Regions from separate parts of the Azospirillum brasilense genome, predicted to be linked through region 3. Evidence: predicted binding sites of a transcription regulator. Region 3 holds the regulator's gene; each other region holds the start of a gene.

What was found. Region 3 encodes LexA, which represses DNA repair genes until DNA is damaged. Its sites were predicted from a motif close to ATGTTCTANTTTGGTTC; they were not measured.
Region 1: D3869_RS05655 (ImuA family protein) is a predicted target of LexA. The motif match lies at 4,152-4,168, and genes of this name have one in related genera.
Region 2: D3869_RS34390 (Y-family DNA polymerase) is a predicted target of LexA. The motif match lies at 2,971-2,987, and genes of this name have one in related genera.

What each region holds. Positions count from the first base shown of each region.
Region 1 is NZ_CP032345.1:1,152,301-1,157,801, forward strand. It holds gene D3869_RS05640 (error-prone DNA polymerase) at 1-1,206, shown strand, start outside; gene D3869_RS05645 (tyrosine phosphatase family protein) at 1,228-1,806, opposite strand; gene D3869_RS05650 (tRNA-uridine aminocarboxypropyltransferase) at 2,103-2,828, opposite strand; gene D3869_RS32995 (hypothetical protein) at 3,053-3,223, shown strand; gene D3869_RS05655 (ImuA family protein) at 3,306-4,127, opposite strand; gene D3869_RS05660 (Tim44 domain-containing protein) at 4,264-5,340, opposite strand; gene D3869_RS05665 (hypothetical protein) at 5,491-5,501, opposite strand, start outside.
Region 2 is NZ_CP032345.1:1,146,112-1,151,612, reverse strand. It holds gene D3869_RS05640 (error-prone DNA polymerase) at 1-1,394, opposite strand, end outside; gene D3869_RS34390 (Y-family DNA polymerase) at 1,405-2,925, opposite strand; gene D3869_RS05630 (hypothetical protein) at 3,085-3,627, shown strand; gene D3869_RS05625 (HupE/UreJ family protein) at 3,732-4,307, shown strand; gene D3869_RS05620 (TAXI family TRAP transporter solute-binding subunit) at 4,410-5,501, shown strand, end outside.
Region 3 is NZ_CP032345.1:2,778,692-2,784,192, reverse strand. It holds gene D3869_RS13280 (molybdopterin molybdotransferase MoeA) at 1-505, shown strand, start outside; gene lexA (transcriptional repressor LexA) at 674-1,372, shown strand; gene D3869_RS13270 (ComEC/Rec2 family competence protein) at 1,398-3,599, opposite strand; gene gltX (glutamate--tRNA ligase) at 3,740-5,152, shown strand; gene gltA (citrate synthase) at 5,247-5,501, shown strand, end outside.

The DNA of each region.
Region 1 (5,501 bases), 1.3 Mb from region 3:
GGAAAAGGCTACGACCGTGCCTTCGCCGAGCGCTGCTTCCAGCAGATCGAGGGGTTCGGCGAGTACGGCTTTCCCGAAAGCCACGCGGCGAGCTTCGCCCTGCTGGCCTATGTGTCGGCCTGGATGAAGTGCCACCACCCGGACGTCTTCGCCGCGGCCCTGCTGAACAGCCAGCCCATGGGCTTCTACGCCCCCGCCCAGATCGTACGCGATGCCCGCGAGCACGGGGTGACCGTGCTGCCCCCGGACGTGAACGCCTCCGACTGGGACTGCACGCTGGAACCCCTGTCGCCCTCTCCCGCCCCGGGAGAGGGAGGGACCCGCCAAAGGCGGGAGGGTGAGGGTAACGCCGAGAATCAGCGCGCCAATCCTTGGATGCACCCTCACCCGGCCGCTGCGCGGCCACCCTCTCCCGGGGCGGGAGAGGGGATAAGGTACGCCCTGCGGCTCGGCCTGCGGCTGGTCCGGGGGATGGACGAGGACGACGCGCACCGGCTCGTGCTGTGCCGCGGGGCGGGCTACCGCGATCCCTACGACCTGTGGCGCCGCGCGCGCATGCCGGTCGCCGGGCTGGAGCGGCTGGCCAGGGCCGACGCCTTCCGCTCGATCGGGCTGGACCGGCGGGCCGCGCTGTGGGCGGTGAAGGCGCTGGGGGCGCAGCCGCTGCCGCTGTTCGCCGGCCTCGCCGACTCCGCCCAGGACGAGCCGCAAGCGCTCCTGCCCTCCATGGCGCTGGGCGAGCATGTGGTGATGGATTACGGCAGCCTGTGCCTGTCGCTGAAGGCGCACCCGATGGCGCTGCTGCGCGACGGCTTCGCCGGGGTGGCCCCGACCGAGCGGCTGGGAAAGGTGCGGGCCGGCACGCGGCTGACCGTGGCGGGGCTGGCGCTGGTGCGGCAGCGGCCGGGCAGCGCCGAGGGCGTGGTCTTCATCACGCTGGAGGACGAGACCGGCATCGCCAACCTCGTCATCATGCCGGACGTGTTCGAGACATTCCGCAAGACGATCCTCGGCGCCCGCCTGATCGCCGCCACCGGGCGGGTGGAGCGCAGCGGCAAGCCCAACAAGGAGGGCGGCGAGGTCATCCACCTGCGCGTCGAGCGGCTGGCCGATCTGACGCACCGGCTGCGCGACCTGACCGACCCCGACGCGCTGCCCAACCGCTCCGCCGCCGCGGTCTTCCCGGAGGGGCGGAACTTCCGCTGAGGAAGGGTTGGAGAGGAACGGTCAGTCGATCAGATCCGCGACCTCGCGCACCCGGCCATTGTCGATCATGAACTGGACCAGATCAGGACGCTCCCGGCCGTAGCTGCGGTGGCGGGCGCGGACGGCATCGACCAGCTCCCCCCGGCGCTCCAGAATCTCGTCGGCGAATTCGATCATGCGCAGGTTGGGCCACGCCTTGTGGCGGATGTTCACCACGGCGGCCATCGCCTCGGCGGCGGGACGGTCGGGGCTGGCCTGGGCCAGGATCATGGTCAGGGCGGCGGTCGAGCGCGAAATGCCGGCGTGGCAATGGACCAGCAGCCCGCCCACCCCGGTCGGCTCGGTCATCAGGTCGCGCCCGAAGGCCAGGATGCGCTCGACGTCCGCGCGCTCCGGCAGCGACTGGCCCATGTAAGGGTCGATGATGTCGTGGAAGCGCAGTTCCAGCCGCTTGTGCTCGCCGTAGGAGCCGAAGGCGGTCGGCTCCGGGTGGCCGGGGTCGAGGATCGAGAGGACGTGGGTCACGCCGGCCTCGCAGAAGCCGTTCAGCTCCTCGATGCCGCAGACGGTCAGTCCGAAGGGAACGAAATCGCGGGCCATGGTCCTCGTCTCTTGCCGTGCGCGCGGAGGGCGGCGCGGTTCGCATGTGGCGCCGCCGGTCCGTGCCGTCAAGCCGATCAGAGGCCCAATCAGAGAACGTTGAACAGATACAGCAGAAGAATGATCGGAATGGGAATCCCGACAAGCCACAGCAAAACGCCCTTCATGGATCGCTCCCTTGGTTGAGGCCCGAGCGGCCGATGCAATCCCCAACAGCACAACAGCGCATTGGTTGCCACGGCCGCCCTGGTCGAGGGGGGCTTACCCGGAAAGGGCGATCCCGGAAGAGGTGCGGATTATTCCGCCTCGTTCTGATTGGGGGCCTGATCCGGAGCCTGCTCCGCCGTCTCCGCGCGGGGCGGCAGAACGGGGCGCGGGCGCGGTGCGCGCAGCTTCTTCAGCAGCAGCGCGAAGGGCTTCAGCGCGCGGTCGAGGACCGCCGGCTCGGCCTCCAGCCGCGACAGCAGGAAGGCGGCGGCCTCCAGCGTCGACACGCTGTCGCGCCGCGGCTCCTTGCGGGCCTGCCCGTAGAGGGAGCGGAACTGCGGGTTCAGCACGATGCGGCGGCACTTCAGGAGCCACGGGTTGCGCCACCACAGCGTCTTGGCCTGGCTCCAGGTGCCGTCCAGGACGATGACGCCCTCCAGGTCGCCCAGCACCAGCTCGCTGTCCTTCTGCGGGACGCCGCCCTTGTCCACCACGGACACCTCCGGCAAGGGGCCGGCGCCCTGCTTGACCGGACCGAGATAGAGCACGCCCCAGCGCTTGTAATCGACCTCGCGCCCCAGGATGCGCTTCAGGTTCGACCAGCTCAGCCCCACCTTCAGCGCGGAGTTTTTGAACTGGAGATGGGCGATCTGCGCGGTGCCCAGCGTCTCGCGCTTCTCCTGCGGGTGCTGGAGGATGAGCAGGAAGACGGCGTTGTCGATCGGCTCCACCGCCTCGCAGACGCACAAATGCATAGGTTTTAGGCAGGTGGGGCAGGGTTCGGCGTGCATGGTCGGTCTCGAAAGAAGGAACATCGGCGGAAAAAGCGGGAGGCGGGGACTATGGGCTTCCCACCTTAAAAAAGAAACGGGGCCTGAAAAAGAAACCGGGCGCATTAAAGTTTGCATAACGCGTGATCTGCATCACTTAGAGGCCTGGACCTTGCATGATAGCGTCCAGACACACAGGACGGGTTGGGCCGAGGGCGGCCGACAGGACCGCTCCCCAGGCTCTCCCGACGCTCAGAAGGAGGCTTGCCATGCTGCCCGCTCATTTGGCCGCCCGCTTGCTGGAGCAACGCCGGGCCCAGGAATCGGCGGAATTCGCCCGGCAACTGCCGCTCTACGCGGACGACGCGCCCTTTCCCCCCGACGCCGATCCGGATGGCGAGACCGCGCATCCGCTGCCCGACTGGGCCACCAACTACTGACCGGAAGCCGACAGACGGCCGTCGCGTAAGCGACATCTTGAATGGCTGTCGTGTAAGCGACATCACCGTCCGTCCGTCCGCATCACGCCACCTCGGCCCAGGACGGTCCGTGTCCGCCCGCCGGAGCCGGACGCCGAACTGGGGTGGACGTGGATGCCGGCACGGGAGCGGCCCGCTCCAGCCCCTTCGCCGGAACCAGGGCACCGTCACGCCAGTCCAGAAGCCACGCCCCCAGGCGACCGCCCCGGCAGCGCTCCAGCTCGGCGCGCCAGCGCGGATCGCCCACGCCCGGCTCCTCCGTCCAACTGGGCGCCGGCGCGATCCGCCAGCGGGTGACCGCCGCGCTCGCCGCCGAGCGGCGGTTCGCATTTCGCGACGCATCCTGCAACAGGATTCCCGTTACGCCCGACGATTCGGCGGCCAATTGCAACCGGCGGCTTGCCGTCAGGTCGAGCCTTCCGACTTCCCCCAGCACGGCGGACAGCCGCTTGCAGCGCAGCGCCTCCTCCATCGCCCACAGGGCGTCGGCGTCGCGGGTGGCGCGCACGGCGATCAGCCGGTCCGGCGTCAGCCCATAGGAAGCCAGCCCGGCGGCGTGCAGGTCGCGCCCCCGCACCACCCACAGCGCGGGTGCCGCCGCACTGGCGAGGCGGGCCAGCAGATGCGCGGCGAAGGCCGTGCCGGCTCCCGGCTCCTCCCCCGCCACCTCGTGCAGGCAGCCGAGCGGCAGCCCGCCCGCCGGAAAGGACCCGTCGAGGTCCGGCAGGCCGAAGGGCAGCACCCGCGCCCCCTCCCCGCCCAACCCCTCCAGACCCCGGATGCGGGCGCGCAGATCGGCCAGAACGGTCGCCCGATCCGGCGGGGGCTCTTCGATGCGAGACTCAGACGCGGGACGCTCGGGCATGACTCGATTCCGCTGGACAGGCATTTGTTCCTGATATGTTCTATCATGTCCCATCCGTCCAGGGGAGTCCGGAAATGCGAAAGGGGGCGCCCTTTCGGACGCCCCCTCGCGAGACCGGTTGAGGAGTGGAGAGTGGTCAGCCGGCCTGTTGGATCGCCGACAGGACCCAGCGCCCGCCGCGCGGACGGGTGAAGGTCCAGATTTCCGTGGCTTCGACCGGACGGTTCGGGTCGCCCTCGACCACGCGGTTGCTCGCGCGGTCCACCGTCACGTCGGTCAGCGAGAAGCGCATCGCCACGGTGGCGTATTCCGCGTTGCCCTCGCGCCACGCCTCGGCCAGGTCGCCCTGGAGCAGGCGGACGTCGGACAGGCGGTTGACCACGCCGCGGTTGTGGTTGGCCGCCAGTTCCTCGGTGAAGTAGGAGGCCATCTCCGGCGTCACGGCGTTGCGCAGGGCCATCAGGTCCTCGTTGCCGTAGGCGGTCTGGACCGCGACCAGCGTCTGCTCGAACGCCTGATAGTCGGCCGGGCCGATGCCCACATCGTCACGGCGCACGCCCGGACGGCCGGAAGAAGCCGGACCCGCCGCCGCACCACCGCGGGCGCCACCACCCAGCGGGTTCGAGCGCGCGTCCACCGCCTCGCGGTTCATGGCGCCCGGATTCGGACCGGCATAGGCGGTGCTGGGAGCGCCCATGCCCGCCGGCCGCGCCGTGCCCGCCGAGCGGTTGCGGAAGAAGCGCATGGCCAGACGGACCAGGAAGACGACCAGCAGGATCTGGAGGATGAAGCCCAGGATGCCCGCGAAGCTGCCCAGCCCGTCGAGGAAGCCGCCGCCGAACAGCATGCCGGCGATGCCGGCGCCGATCAGGCCGCCCATCAGCGCCGGCATGAAGCCGCCGCGCGAGAAGAAGCCGCCGCGCTGCGCCGCCGCCGGGGACGCCATGCCCGGCTGCTGCATGCCCGGCTGCTGCGCGCCCGGGGTCTGGGCCGGAGCGGCCGAGCGCTCCATCGGGGCGGCGCGCGGCGCGGTGTTGGTCTGGGCCGGCGCCTCGTAGGTGCGCGAGCCGCGGCTGCCGACAGAGCTGCTCTTGCCGGCGCGGGCATCGGCGGTGCCGGCGGTCAGCGCCACGGCCAGCGCCAGAGCGACGGCGCCGAAGGCGCGGGCCGGAGTGCGGGAAACGGTGCGGGGGGATCGCGTGTTCTGGGTCATGGCCGTGTTCGGTAAAGCCCTCGGTTCGGGGGACGCTCACTCATGTAGCGTCCTCCTATATGGTATGGCAGCCCTGCCGTTTTAGAGGGGGCCGCAACCAAACCGGCCAAAAAATATGCAGACCGCGCGTGGCGCCCGCAGCGCCGCCACTCAGGCGGAGG
Region 2 (5,501 bases), 1.3 Mb from region 3:
AGCGTCTGGCGCAGCCGCGCGTCGTCGGGGTCGAAGCCGTATTGCCGGGCGCGCTCCTCGTCCACGCCGTGGCGGCTCCAGCCCCAGACGGAGCCGGACAGCCGCGCCACCAGATCGGCGGACAGGCCCATGGCCTTGCCGACCTCGCGGATGGCGCCGCGCGCGCGGTAGCGGATGACGGTGGCGGTCAGCCCGGCCCGCTCGCGCCCGTATTTCCGATAGATGTACTGGATGACCTCCTCGCGCCGCTCATGCTCGAAATCCACGTCGATGTCCGGCGGCTCGTTGCGGGCGGCGGAGATGAAGCGCTCGAACAGCAGGTCGATGGCGGTGGGGTCGACCGAGGTGATGCCCAGGCAATAGCAGACGACCGAATTGGCCGCCGAGCCGCGCCCCTGGCACAGGATTTCCTGCGAGCGGGCGTAGCGCACGATGTCGTGCACCGTCAGGAAATAGGGCGCGTAGCCCAACTGCCCGATCAGCGCCAGCTCGTGGTGCAGGGCCTTCGCCACCGTCTCGGGAACGCCATTCGGATAGCGGCCGGCGGCGCCGGCCCAGGTCAGGTGGGTCAGCGTCTCCTGTGGGCTGCGCCCGTCCTCGGCCACCTCGTCCGGATACTCGTAGCGCAGCTCCTCCAGCGAGAAGCGGCAGGCGGCGGCGATCTCCACCGTGCGGGCGACGGCATCGGGGTGGCGGTGGAACAGGCGGGCCATCTCCACCCCGGCCTTCAGGTGCCGCTCGGCGTTGGCGGACAGGCGCCAGCCCGCCTCGTCGATGGTGGTGCCGCTGCGGATGCAGGTCATCACGTCGGCCAGCGGGCGGCGGCCGGGGGTGTGGTAGAGCACGTCGTTGGTCGCCACCAGCGGCACCCGTTCCGCCTCGGCCAGCCCGGCCAGCCAGGACAGCCGCCGCTGGTCGTCGCCGCGGTAGCGGTGGCTGGCGGCGAGATGCAGGCGGTCCCCCAGATCGTTGCGCCAGCCGCGCAGCGCGTGGACGAAGGCGGGGTCGCGCTGGTCCGGCGGCACCAGCAGGAACAGCATCCCCTCCGCATGGTCCAGCACGTCGGCGCGGGCGATGAAACAGGCCCCCTTGGGCGCCCGCCGCTTGCCCAGCGTCAGCAGCCGCGACAGCCGCGCGTAGGCCGCGCGGTCGGTGGGGTAGGCGAGCAGGCTGTCCGCGTCGGTCAGGTCGAGCCGGCAGCCGACGATCAGCCGCAGCCCGTGCTTGCGGGCGGCGGCGTGCGCCTGCACCACCCCGGCCAGCGAGTTGCGGTCGGTCACCGCAACGGCGGCGTGGCCGAGGCCGGCGGCGGTCAGCGCCAGCTCGTCCGGGTGGGACGCGCCCTCCAGGAAGGTGAAGCTGGTCGAGACCTGGAGTTCGGCGTAGGGGGTCATGGCGGCCCCCTCATCCGAAGAAGCCGTGCAGGAACCACAGCGCCGCCACGCCGGGCCGGTACAGCCCCTGGCGGAAGACCCAGAAGCGGCGGCCGGCCTCGTCCTCGACGCGGTAATAATCGCGGGGCTCGCCGTCGCGCCGCCACCATTCGGCCGCGATCCGCTCCGGCCCGTCGGCTCGTCGGATGCGGTGCTGGACGCCACGCCAGCGGAACATCGCCGGCGGGTCGTCGGGAACCAGGGCCATGGCCTCGATGGGCTCCGGCGGGGCGAGCAGCCGCACCGGGCGCGGGCGGTCGGCGGGCCACAGCGCACCGCCGGAGGCATCCGCGAAGGCGGGGGCGGGGGCCACGCTCCGCTCCGGCAGCCAGCTTTGCCGCGGGACCAGCCGCAGCACCGCCCGCTCCCCCAGCCGGTTGCCCAGCCGGTCCATCAGCTCGCCCAGCTCCGGCTGGCCGTCCGCACGGCCGTCCGCACGGCCGTCCGTTGTGCCGTCCAGCGCGGCCTGCGCGGCGGCGAGCGGCCCGGCCTCGGTGGCCGACAGCACCATCAGCTCCAGGCCGGGGCCGGGCTCCACCCGGTCGAGCTTCTGGGCGAACAGCCGCATCAGCGCGTCCGGGCGGCGCACCGGGTGGCCGGTGCCGATGGCCAGCGTCTGGGGCGCGTCCTCCAGCCGGCGGTCAACCCGGTGCAGCTCCAGCCGCAGGCGGCGGGCGCCCTCACCGGTGTTTTCCAGCCCGGCGCAGAGGGCGGCCAGCAGGCGGCGCAGCGCCTCGGCGATGGCCTCGGCGGTGGTGATCGGCTCGGGCAGGGCAAGGCGGGCGCTGTGCGGCGGCACCGGCAGGCGGGGGGACAGCGGCTCGTCCAGCCGCCCGTAAGCCTGATCGAGCCGCCGCAGCAGCTCCGGCCCGAAGCGCGCGGCCAGCGTGGCGCGGGGGAGGGCGTGCAGGTCGCCGATCCGCCGCAGCCCCACCGCGGCCAGCCCCTCCACCGTGGCGGCGGGCAGGCGCAGCGCGGCGACGGGGAGGGGGGAAAGGAGGGTCGCACCCCTCCCGAACCGCGCCAGCGCCCAGGCCGCCGCGGGCGTGTCCGCCACCGCCAGCCGCGACTCGAAGCCCGCCGCGGTCAGGCGGGCGGACAGGTCGGCGACCAGAGCCTCCTCTCCGTCGAACAGGTGGGCGCAGCCGGTGATGTCCAGCGCCACCCCGTCCGGGCCGTCCGGGCTGGTCCAGGGGGTGTAGCGCGTGCACCAGCCGGCGATCCGCTCCAGCAGGCGGGCATCCGACTCGGGATCGGCGTCGAAGACGGCCAGGGCGGGTTCGATGGCGCGGGCGTCGGCCAGACTCATGCCGGGATGCACCCCGGCCTCCGCCGCGGCGCGGTTGACGGCGGCCACACCCAGCCGCCCGCGTTCGGCCAGGATGGCGGCCAGGGGGTGGTCGCGCCGCTCCGGATGGCGGCGGCTGTGGGCGTCGGTGGGCAGCCGAGGCAGCCACAGGGACAGGATGCGCCGCGCCGTCCGTTCCGTCATGCCCAACCCTCCCTTCGCCGATGTGGACGTCAACAATCTCAATACGAACAAAACAGGAACATTCTAGCGGCAAAATCCGGCGCGCGGGAGTCCCCTTACGGCCTCGCCAAGAAGAGGGAGATGCGCAGGGGGCCTTGTCCCGTCTCCGTGGGACACGACATGGTTGGTATGACACCGATCCGCCCCACCACCGCCCTCCTGCCCGTCGCCGCCGCGCTCGCCGCCCTCGCGCTGGGGGCCTGTGCGACGGAGGTGCATGACGAGATGCCGGGACGGGCCCAGGCGGCCCCGCCGGTGTCCGCGCAGAGCGGCGGGCTGAAGACGCTGCGCCAGATCCAGGCGGAGGAGAACGCCCGCCCGATTCCCCCACCGCGGCCACAGCCGGCGCCCGCCCCACCGCAAAAGCTCTCCGACGCCTCGCAGGCGCCCGGCCAGTCTCCCAACCAGCCGCCGCCGGTCCGCCGCCGCGGCAGCTCATCCCCGCCGCCGCCGCCCATCGACCAGCCGGCCACGCCCGCCCTGCCGTCGCCGGGCTCCACCCAGGGGCTGACCGACCGCGCCAAGCGCGACCTGATGAGCCCGGAGGTCGACCGGCTGCGCACCGAGGACGCCATGGGCCGGCTCGACCCGCTGCAGCAGCGCGACCTGCTCCGCAAGCAGCAGGACCTCCGCCAGTACGGCCCCGGCCCCCTGGGGTACTGATCTCCGACTTCTCAAAGCCTCGAGCCCTGGTCACTTGACCCCAGCCCGCGTCGCGCGCCATACCGGCCCGGTGCTGCGGAAATCTTGGGGAAAAGGGGTAGGGGATGGTGGCGATCCGGTCGGTTCTTCTGGCGCTCGTTCTGGCCGCGGTCGGTGTCGGCGCCGGGGCCGCGCCCGCGCTGGCGCGGATGACGGTGACCGGTCCGTTCGGCACCGGCCTGACCGAACCGGTGTGGGTGCTTCAACACCTGCTCGGCTTCCTCGCCATCGGGCTGTGGAGCGGGCAGAACGGCGGCCCTTCCGTCTGGCAGCTTCCGGTGGCGGCGCTGACCGCGGTCCTGGCCGCCGGGCTGGCCGCGCAGATCGGCATCCGGCTGCCCTACGCCGCGGAAGGGCTGTCGGCGTCGCTGATCGTGATGGGCGGGCTGGTCGCTCTCGGGCTCAAGGCTCCCCTGGCCCTGGGGGTGCTGACGGTCGCCGCGGCGGGGGCCTTCCACGGCTATGTGCACATGGGCGGGCCGCTGTTCTGGGCCGGGCTGTCGTCCGGCGTGTTGCTGGTCATCTGCGCCGGGCTGGGCCTGTCGGCGGTGCTGGGGCAGGCGGCTTCGGGCCGCGTGGTGCAAATGTGTGGCGGCGCGGTAGCACTCGCCGGGGTTCTTGATCTGGCGGGCGTCTTTTAAGCCCCCGACGCCTTGAAAAAGCCCGGCTGCGGATATTCTTGTAGGAGCGTGTCCAACACACGCCGCCGGGACGGCTGGCCAGCAGGAAAGGTGGACCCGCCGGTGCCGCGCGCAGGAGCCAAACCCCGCCTTTCCGCCGCCCGCCTTTCCCCCAAGGGCCTTCCCAGCCGCCGCCACGTGTTGGCCGGCGTCGCCGGTGGCGCTCTCCTGGGCCTGCTGCCGCGGGGTGCCGCGGCGCAGGACATCCGCTATTTCCGGATCGGCACGGGCACCACGTCGGGCACCTATTTTCCGATCGGCGGGCTGATCGCCAACGCCATCTCCAACCCGCCCGGCTCGCGCCCCTGCGACCGCGGGGGAAGCTGCGGCGTGCCGGGGCTGATCGCGGTGGCGCAGGCCACGCTCGGCTCGGTGGAGAACATCGAGCTGCTGCGCTCCGGCGCGGTCGAGGCCGGGATGTCCCAGGCCGACATCGCCTATTGGGCCTACACCGGCTCCGGCATCTTCCACGGCAAGGCGCCCTTCGAGGGGCTGCGCTCCATCGGCATGCTCTACGCGGAGGCGATCCAGCTCGTCGTGCGCGCCGACAGCGACCTGCACAGCGTGGCCGACCTGAAGGGCAAGGCCGTCTCGCTGGGCGAGGAGGGCTCCGGCGTGCTGGTGGAGGCGCGGGCGATCCTCGACGCCTTCGGGGTGAAGGAGGGCGAGCTGCGGCCCCCGGCCTACCTGAAGCCCGGCACCGCGGCGGACCGGCTGGCCAAGAAGGAGCTGGACGCTTTCTTCATGGTCGGCGGCTTCCCGGTGGCGGCGGTCACCGACGTGGCGAACCGCGAGCCGATCCGCCTGATCCCGCTCGACGGCGACATGGCCGACCGGCTGCGCATCCGCCAGCGCTTCTACATGGACCAGACCATCCCCGCCGACACCTACCCCGGCGTGCCGGAGACGCACACGCTGGGGGTGGGGGCGGAGCTGCTGGTCCGCGCCGACCGCGACCCCGCCCTGATCCACGGCGTCACCAAGGCGCTGTGGCACGAGAACACCCGCCGCCTGCTGATCGAGGGCCACCCCAAGGGGCGCAGCTTCGACGCCACCAAGGCGGTCGCCAACGTCTCGGTGCCCCTGCATCCGGGCGCCGAGCGCTACTACCGCGAGGTCGGGCTGATCGGCAACGCCGCCAACGAGCCGACGGGC
Region 3 (5,501 bases):
GGCCGGCTGCGACGTGCTGGTGACCACGGGCGGCGCCTCGCAAGGCGAACACGACCATGTGCGCGACGTGCTGGGCGGGCTGTCGCTGGACTTCTACCGGGTCGCCATGAAGCCCGGCAAACCGTTGATCTTCGGCACGGCGAACGGCGTGCCGCTGCTCGGCCTGCCCGGCAACCCGGTCTCCACCGGGGTCGCCGCCGTGCTGTTCCTGGTGCCCGTCCTCCGCCGTCTCCAGGGGCTGCCCGCCGAGAACGCCACGCTCGCGGCCCGGCTCGGCGCGCCGCTGAAGGCCAACGACGACCGCACGGATTTCCTGCGCGCCACCCTGTCCACCGGAGCGGACGGCGAGCCCGTCGCCACCCCCTTCCCGCGCCAGGACAGCGCGATGATGTCCCGGCTGGCCCGGGCCGACGCCCTGATCGTCCGCGAGCCGCAGGCAACCGCCGCCGCCGTGGGCGACCGCGTGACGGTGATCCCGTTGAGCGGCGGTGTCCTGTCGCTTTAATCCGTTCTGCACCCCCGATCCCTTTGGCAATCGCTTTGGGAGTCCTGTCCGTCGATTTGCGATTGATTTCATCCGTAGGGCTTGACGGGGGTTAAGAACCAAACTAGAACAAGATGGAACGTTTTGCTTTTGTTCCATATCTAGTGCGGAACCGGCCGGGAGGCACAAATGCTCACGCGCAAGCAGCATGAATTGCTGCTTTTCATCAACGAGCGGCTCGGGCAGGGCGGTGTGTCCCCTTCCTTCGACGAAATGAAGGACGCTCTCAACCTGAAGTCCAAGTCGGGCATCCACCGCCTGATCACCGGGCTGGAGGAGCGCGGCTTCATCCGCCGCCTGCCCCACCGCGCCCGCGCGCTGGAGGTGCTGCGCCTGCCGGAGGGGCTGGAGACCGCCCGCCCCCGGCCGCCGCGCGCCAAGTTCCAGCCCAACGTCATCAAGGGCGACTTCAGCTTCGCAGGGCGGGAAGCGAATCCGGCGTCCGAATCGGTTCAGCTTCCGCTCTACGGCCGGATCGCCGCCGGCACGCCCATCGAGGCGCTGCGCGACAGCTCCGCCTTCGTGGACATTCCGGCCGCCATGCTCGGCATGGGCGACCACTACGCGCTGGAGGTCGCCGGCGATTCCATGGTGGAGGCCGGCATCCTCGACCATGACACGGTGGTCATCCAGCGCTGCGACAGCGCGGAGAACGGCTCGATCGTCGTCGCCCTGGTCGATGACGCCGAGGTCACGCTGAAGCGCCTGCGCCGCAAGGGCAACACCGTGGCGCTCGAACCGGCCAACGCCGCCTACGAGACCCGCATCTTCGGCGCCGACCGCGTCCGGGTGCAGGGCCGCCTCGTCGGTCTGGTGCGGAAGTACTGACGGCAGGACGATCCGGGGCGGCGCTTCAGCGCGCCCCGGTCTTTCTGTCGGGCCGCATCCCGCCCATCGTCCAGGGGCGGTCGCCGCGCCGCCCACGCACGCTTTCCACCCCGATACCCTGGTCCGACAGGGTGAGCGCGTGTGCGCCCTCCCGCCGCAAGCGCCAATGGTCGATGACCAGCGGCGCCCGGCACCCGCGCGACGGAACCGCGGTCACCACCGCATCGGCCACCGCGCAATCCTCCGGCAAGGCGTCCGGCTGGCGCAGCAGCGCCACGGTCTTTCCCTGCGCGCGGTAGAGGCAGCCCAGGGCGTCGCAGCGCAGCCGCCCGTCGAGGCTGACACCGGCGAGCGGCCAGACATCCTGACCGGCCTTGTCCTCCGGCTTCTCCATGCCGTCGCGCCGCCTCCAGCTGTTGGCGACCCGCCCGTCGCTGGCGGTGGAGAGGCTGAGAATCCCCTCCGCGCTGCGCACGGCCATCAATTTTCCGTCCTCCGACACCAGAATGTCGGGCCGCGGCGCAAAGGCCGGGGCGACCATACCGCCAGCCAAGGCCACCAGCCCCAGCCAGCGCCAGCGCCCCGTCCAGATGGCCAGCCACAGCCCGCCCAGCGTGACCGCCGCGATGGCGGCGTCCGGCATGGCCGGCAGGAACGCCGTCGCTCCGGGCAGCGCCGCGGTCCGCTCCGCCGTTTCGATGACCAGCCGGACGCCCCAACTCATCGCCGTCACCGCCGGCCCCTCCAGCCCGAAGGGCAACAGCAGGTAGGAGAGCAGGCTCAAGGGCATGATCCACACCGTCGTGATGGGGATCGCCACCATGTTGGACAGCACGCCGTAAAAGGCGACCTGCTGGAAATGATAGAGCCCGTAGGGCGTCGTTGCGACCGTCGCCACCACGCTGGAAAAGGCGATGCCGCCCAGCGTCATGGCGCCCTTGCCGAGCCAGCCCATCTCGCGCCGCCGGCTCACCGCCCAGGGCGTGAAACGCTCGAAGGCGGCGATCAGGGCGACGACCGCCGCGAAGGACATCTGGAAGCTCGGCCCCAGCATCCCCTCCGGGTCGTAGAGGACGGTGACGATGCCGGCGAAGGCGACCAGCCGCATGCTGATCGGCGACCGGTCGGCGATGACCGCACCCATGACGAGGCCGGTCATCAGCACCGACCGCAGCGTCGGCAAGGGCGCCCCCACCAGCAGCGTGTAAAGGATCGCCGACAGGATGCCGGCCAGCGCCGCGATCTTCTTGATCGGCCAGCGCAGCGCGATCCAGGGAGCCAGCGCCAGCAGCGCCCGCACCACCCAGAAGACGATCCCGGCGGCGATGCCGACATGCAGGCCGGAAATGGACAGGAGGTGCGCCAGACCGCTGTCGCGGAAGGCGTCCATCATCGGCTCGGGAATCGCCGCCGCGTCGCCGTTCAGCAGGGCGGCGGTGACGCTGGCCTCCGCGGGGTCGGTCACGGCGGCGCGCACCCGCTCGGCGATGGCGGCGCGCGCCCGCTCGAAGGCCACGGTCACCCGGCGCCAGCCGCCGGGCGGCGGCGCCTCCTGCACGACGGGGGCCCCCATGACGAAGCCGACCGCGCCAAAGCCTTCGAAATAGGCGCGCCGCTGCAGGTCGAACGCCCCCGGCTCCGCCGGGGCGGCCGGCGGGTGGAGCATGGCGCGCAGCCGGACCACCGTCCCGGCCTCCGGCGGGGTCACCTTGGCCGGCAGATGCAGGCGCACCCGCTCCGGCGTCGCTTCCGGGGCCAGCCGCTCCACCGTCGGCTCCCCGATCATCAGCCGCGCGCCGGTGGGCTGCCGTTCGACCGCCAGCACCCGCCCGGTGACCTGCACCGGGCCAAGCTCGCGCGTCAGCATCGGCGCCGCCGCCGCCAGGCTGTGCAGTTGCGCCGCGGCGAAGCCCAGAGCGACGCTCAACAACCCCAACAGCAGGACGACCGGCGCCAGACGCCGCCGCGCCAGCCACAGCAGAACCAGACAGCCAGCCGCAGCGCCCGGCCCCAGCCAGGGCGGCGGCTCGGCGGACAGGCCGAAATACAGCGCCACGCCCGCCCCGGTTCCCACCGGCAGCCAAAGCGCCCAGCGCTCCCGCTCCGCGGCGAGGCATCCCAGAGCCGCCGCGGCAAGGCGCGTGGCGACGCCGCGACGGACCGGAGCGGCATCGCCCTCCTCCGCCGCCATACCCCCGGCTATGCCCTCTTCAACCCCGTGGGCCATACTGTCGCCTATGCGCGCAAGGCAAATGCCTCCGGCGCCGTTAATGTGTTACACCACCGCACCACCGCAGTCGCACCGCAGCAGCCACAGCGCGGCCGCCGCAGCACTGTAGCAGCGCCGAACCCGGAATTGAGCCACCCATGACCGTCGTCACCCGTTTCGCCCCGTCGCCCACCGGCTTTCTCCACATCGGCGGTGCCCGCACCGCGCTGTTCAACTGGCTGTACGCCCGCCGCAACGGTGGCACGTACCTGTTGCGCATCGAGGACACCGACCGCCAGCGCTCGACGGACGCCGCGGTGGACGCCATTCTCGACGGCCTGACCTGGCTCGGCCTCGACTGGGACGGCGACGCGGTCAGCCAGTTCGCCCGCAAGGACCGCCACGCCGAGGTGGCGCAGCAGATGCTGGCCGCCGGCCGCGCCTATTACTGCTACGCGAGCCCCGAGGAGTTGGAGGAGATGCGCGCCGCCCAGAAGGCCGCCGGCCAGCCGGTGCGCTACGACGGGCGCTGGCGCGACCGCGACCCGTCGGAGGCGCCGGCCGGCGTGAAGCCGGTGATCCGCCTGAAGGCGCCGCAGGAGGGCGAGACGGTTCTGAAGGACCGCGTCCAGGGCGAGGTGACGGTGCAGAACGCCCAGCTCGACGACCTGATCCTGCTGCGCGCCGACGGCACCCCGACCTATCTGCTGGCGGTGGTGGTGGACGACCACGACATGGGCGTCACCCACGTCATCCGCGGCGACGACCATCTGACCAACACCTTCCGCCAGATCCAGATCTACAACGCCATGGGCTGGGACCTGCCGGAGTTCGGCCACATCCCGCTGATCCACGGTCCGGACGGCGCCAAGCTGTCGAAGCGCCACGGCGCGCTGGGCGTCGACGCCTACCGCGACATGGGCTACCTGCCGGAGGCGATCCGCAACTACCTGCTGCGGCTCGGCTGGGCGCACGGCGACGACGAGATCATCTCGACCGAACAGGCCGTGGAGTGGTTCAACCTGGAGGGCATCGGGCGCTCCCCCTCGCGCTTCGACTTCGCCAAGCTGGAGAACCTGAACGCCCACTACATGCGGCAGGCCGACGACGCCCGCCTCGTGGGTCTGGCCGCGCCGCGGCTTGAAGCCGAGCTTGGCCGCGCGCTGACCGAGTCGGAGCGCGATCTGCTGACCCGCGCCATGAACGGGCTGAAGCAGCGCGCCCGCACCGTCGTCGATCTCGCCCAGAGCGCCCGCTTCTACCTCGCCGCCCGTCCGCTGGCGATGGACGAGAAGGCCGCCGCGCTGTTGGACGAGAAGGGCCGCGGCGTCCTGACCGACCTCGCCGCCCGTTTCGAGGCGGAGGCGGATTTCACCGCCGCCGCGCTTGAGGCGCTGGTGCGCGCCTTCGCCGAGGAACGGGGCGAGAAGCTGGGCAAGATCGCCCAGCCGCTGCGCGCCGCGCTCACCGGTTCCACCGTGTCGCCGCCGATCTTCGAGGTGGCGGAGCTTCTCGGCCGGGCGGAAACGCTGGCCCGGATGAAGGATGCCGCAACTGCAGCACGGGGATAACTTCCGTGCGTTGATATCCGCCCGGCATAGAACTATGCTGCGCGCATTCGAAAAGGGCGTTAAGCCCCAACCCTAAAGATAAGGACGTGCCGAGATGACCCAAACCGCGGACAAGGCCGATACCTTCACCCTGATCGACAACCGGACTGGAAAGCAGGTCAGCCTGCCCGTGATGAAGGGAAGCACGGGTCCGGACGTGATCGACATCCGCAAGCTCTACGCCGAGACCGGTTGTTTCACCTACGATCCGGGTTTCACTTCGACGGGCAGCTGCGAGTCCAAGATCACCTACATCGACGGTGATGAGGGTGTTCTGCTGCACCGCGGTTACGCCATCGACGACCTTGCC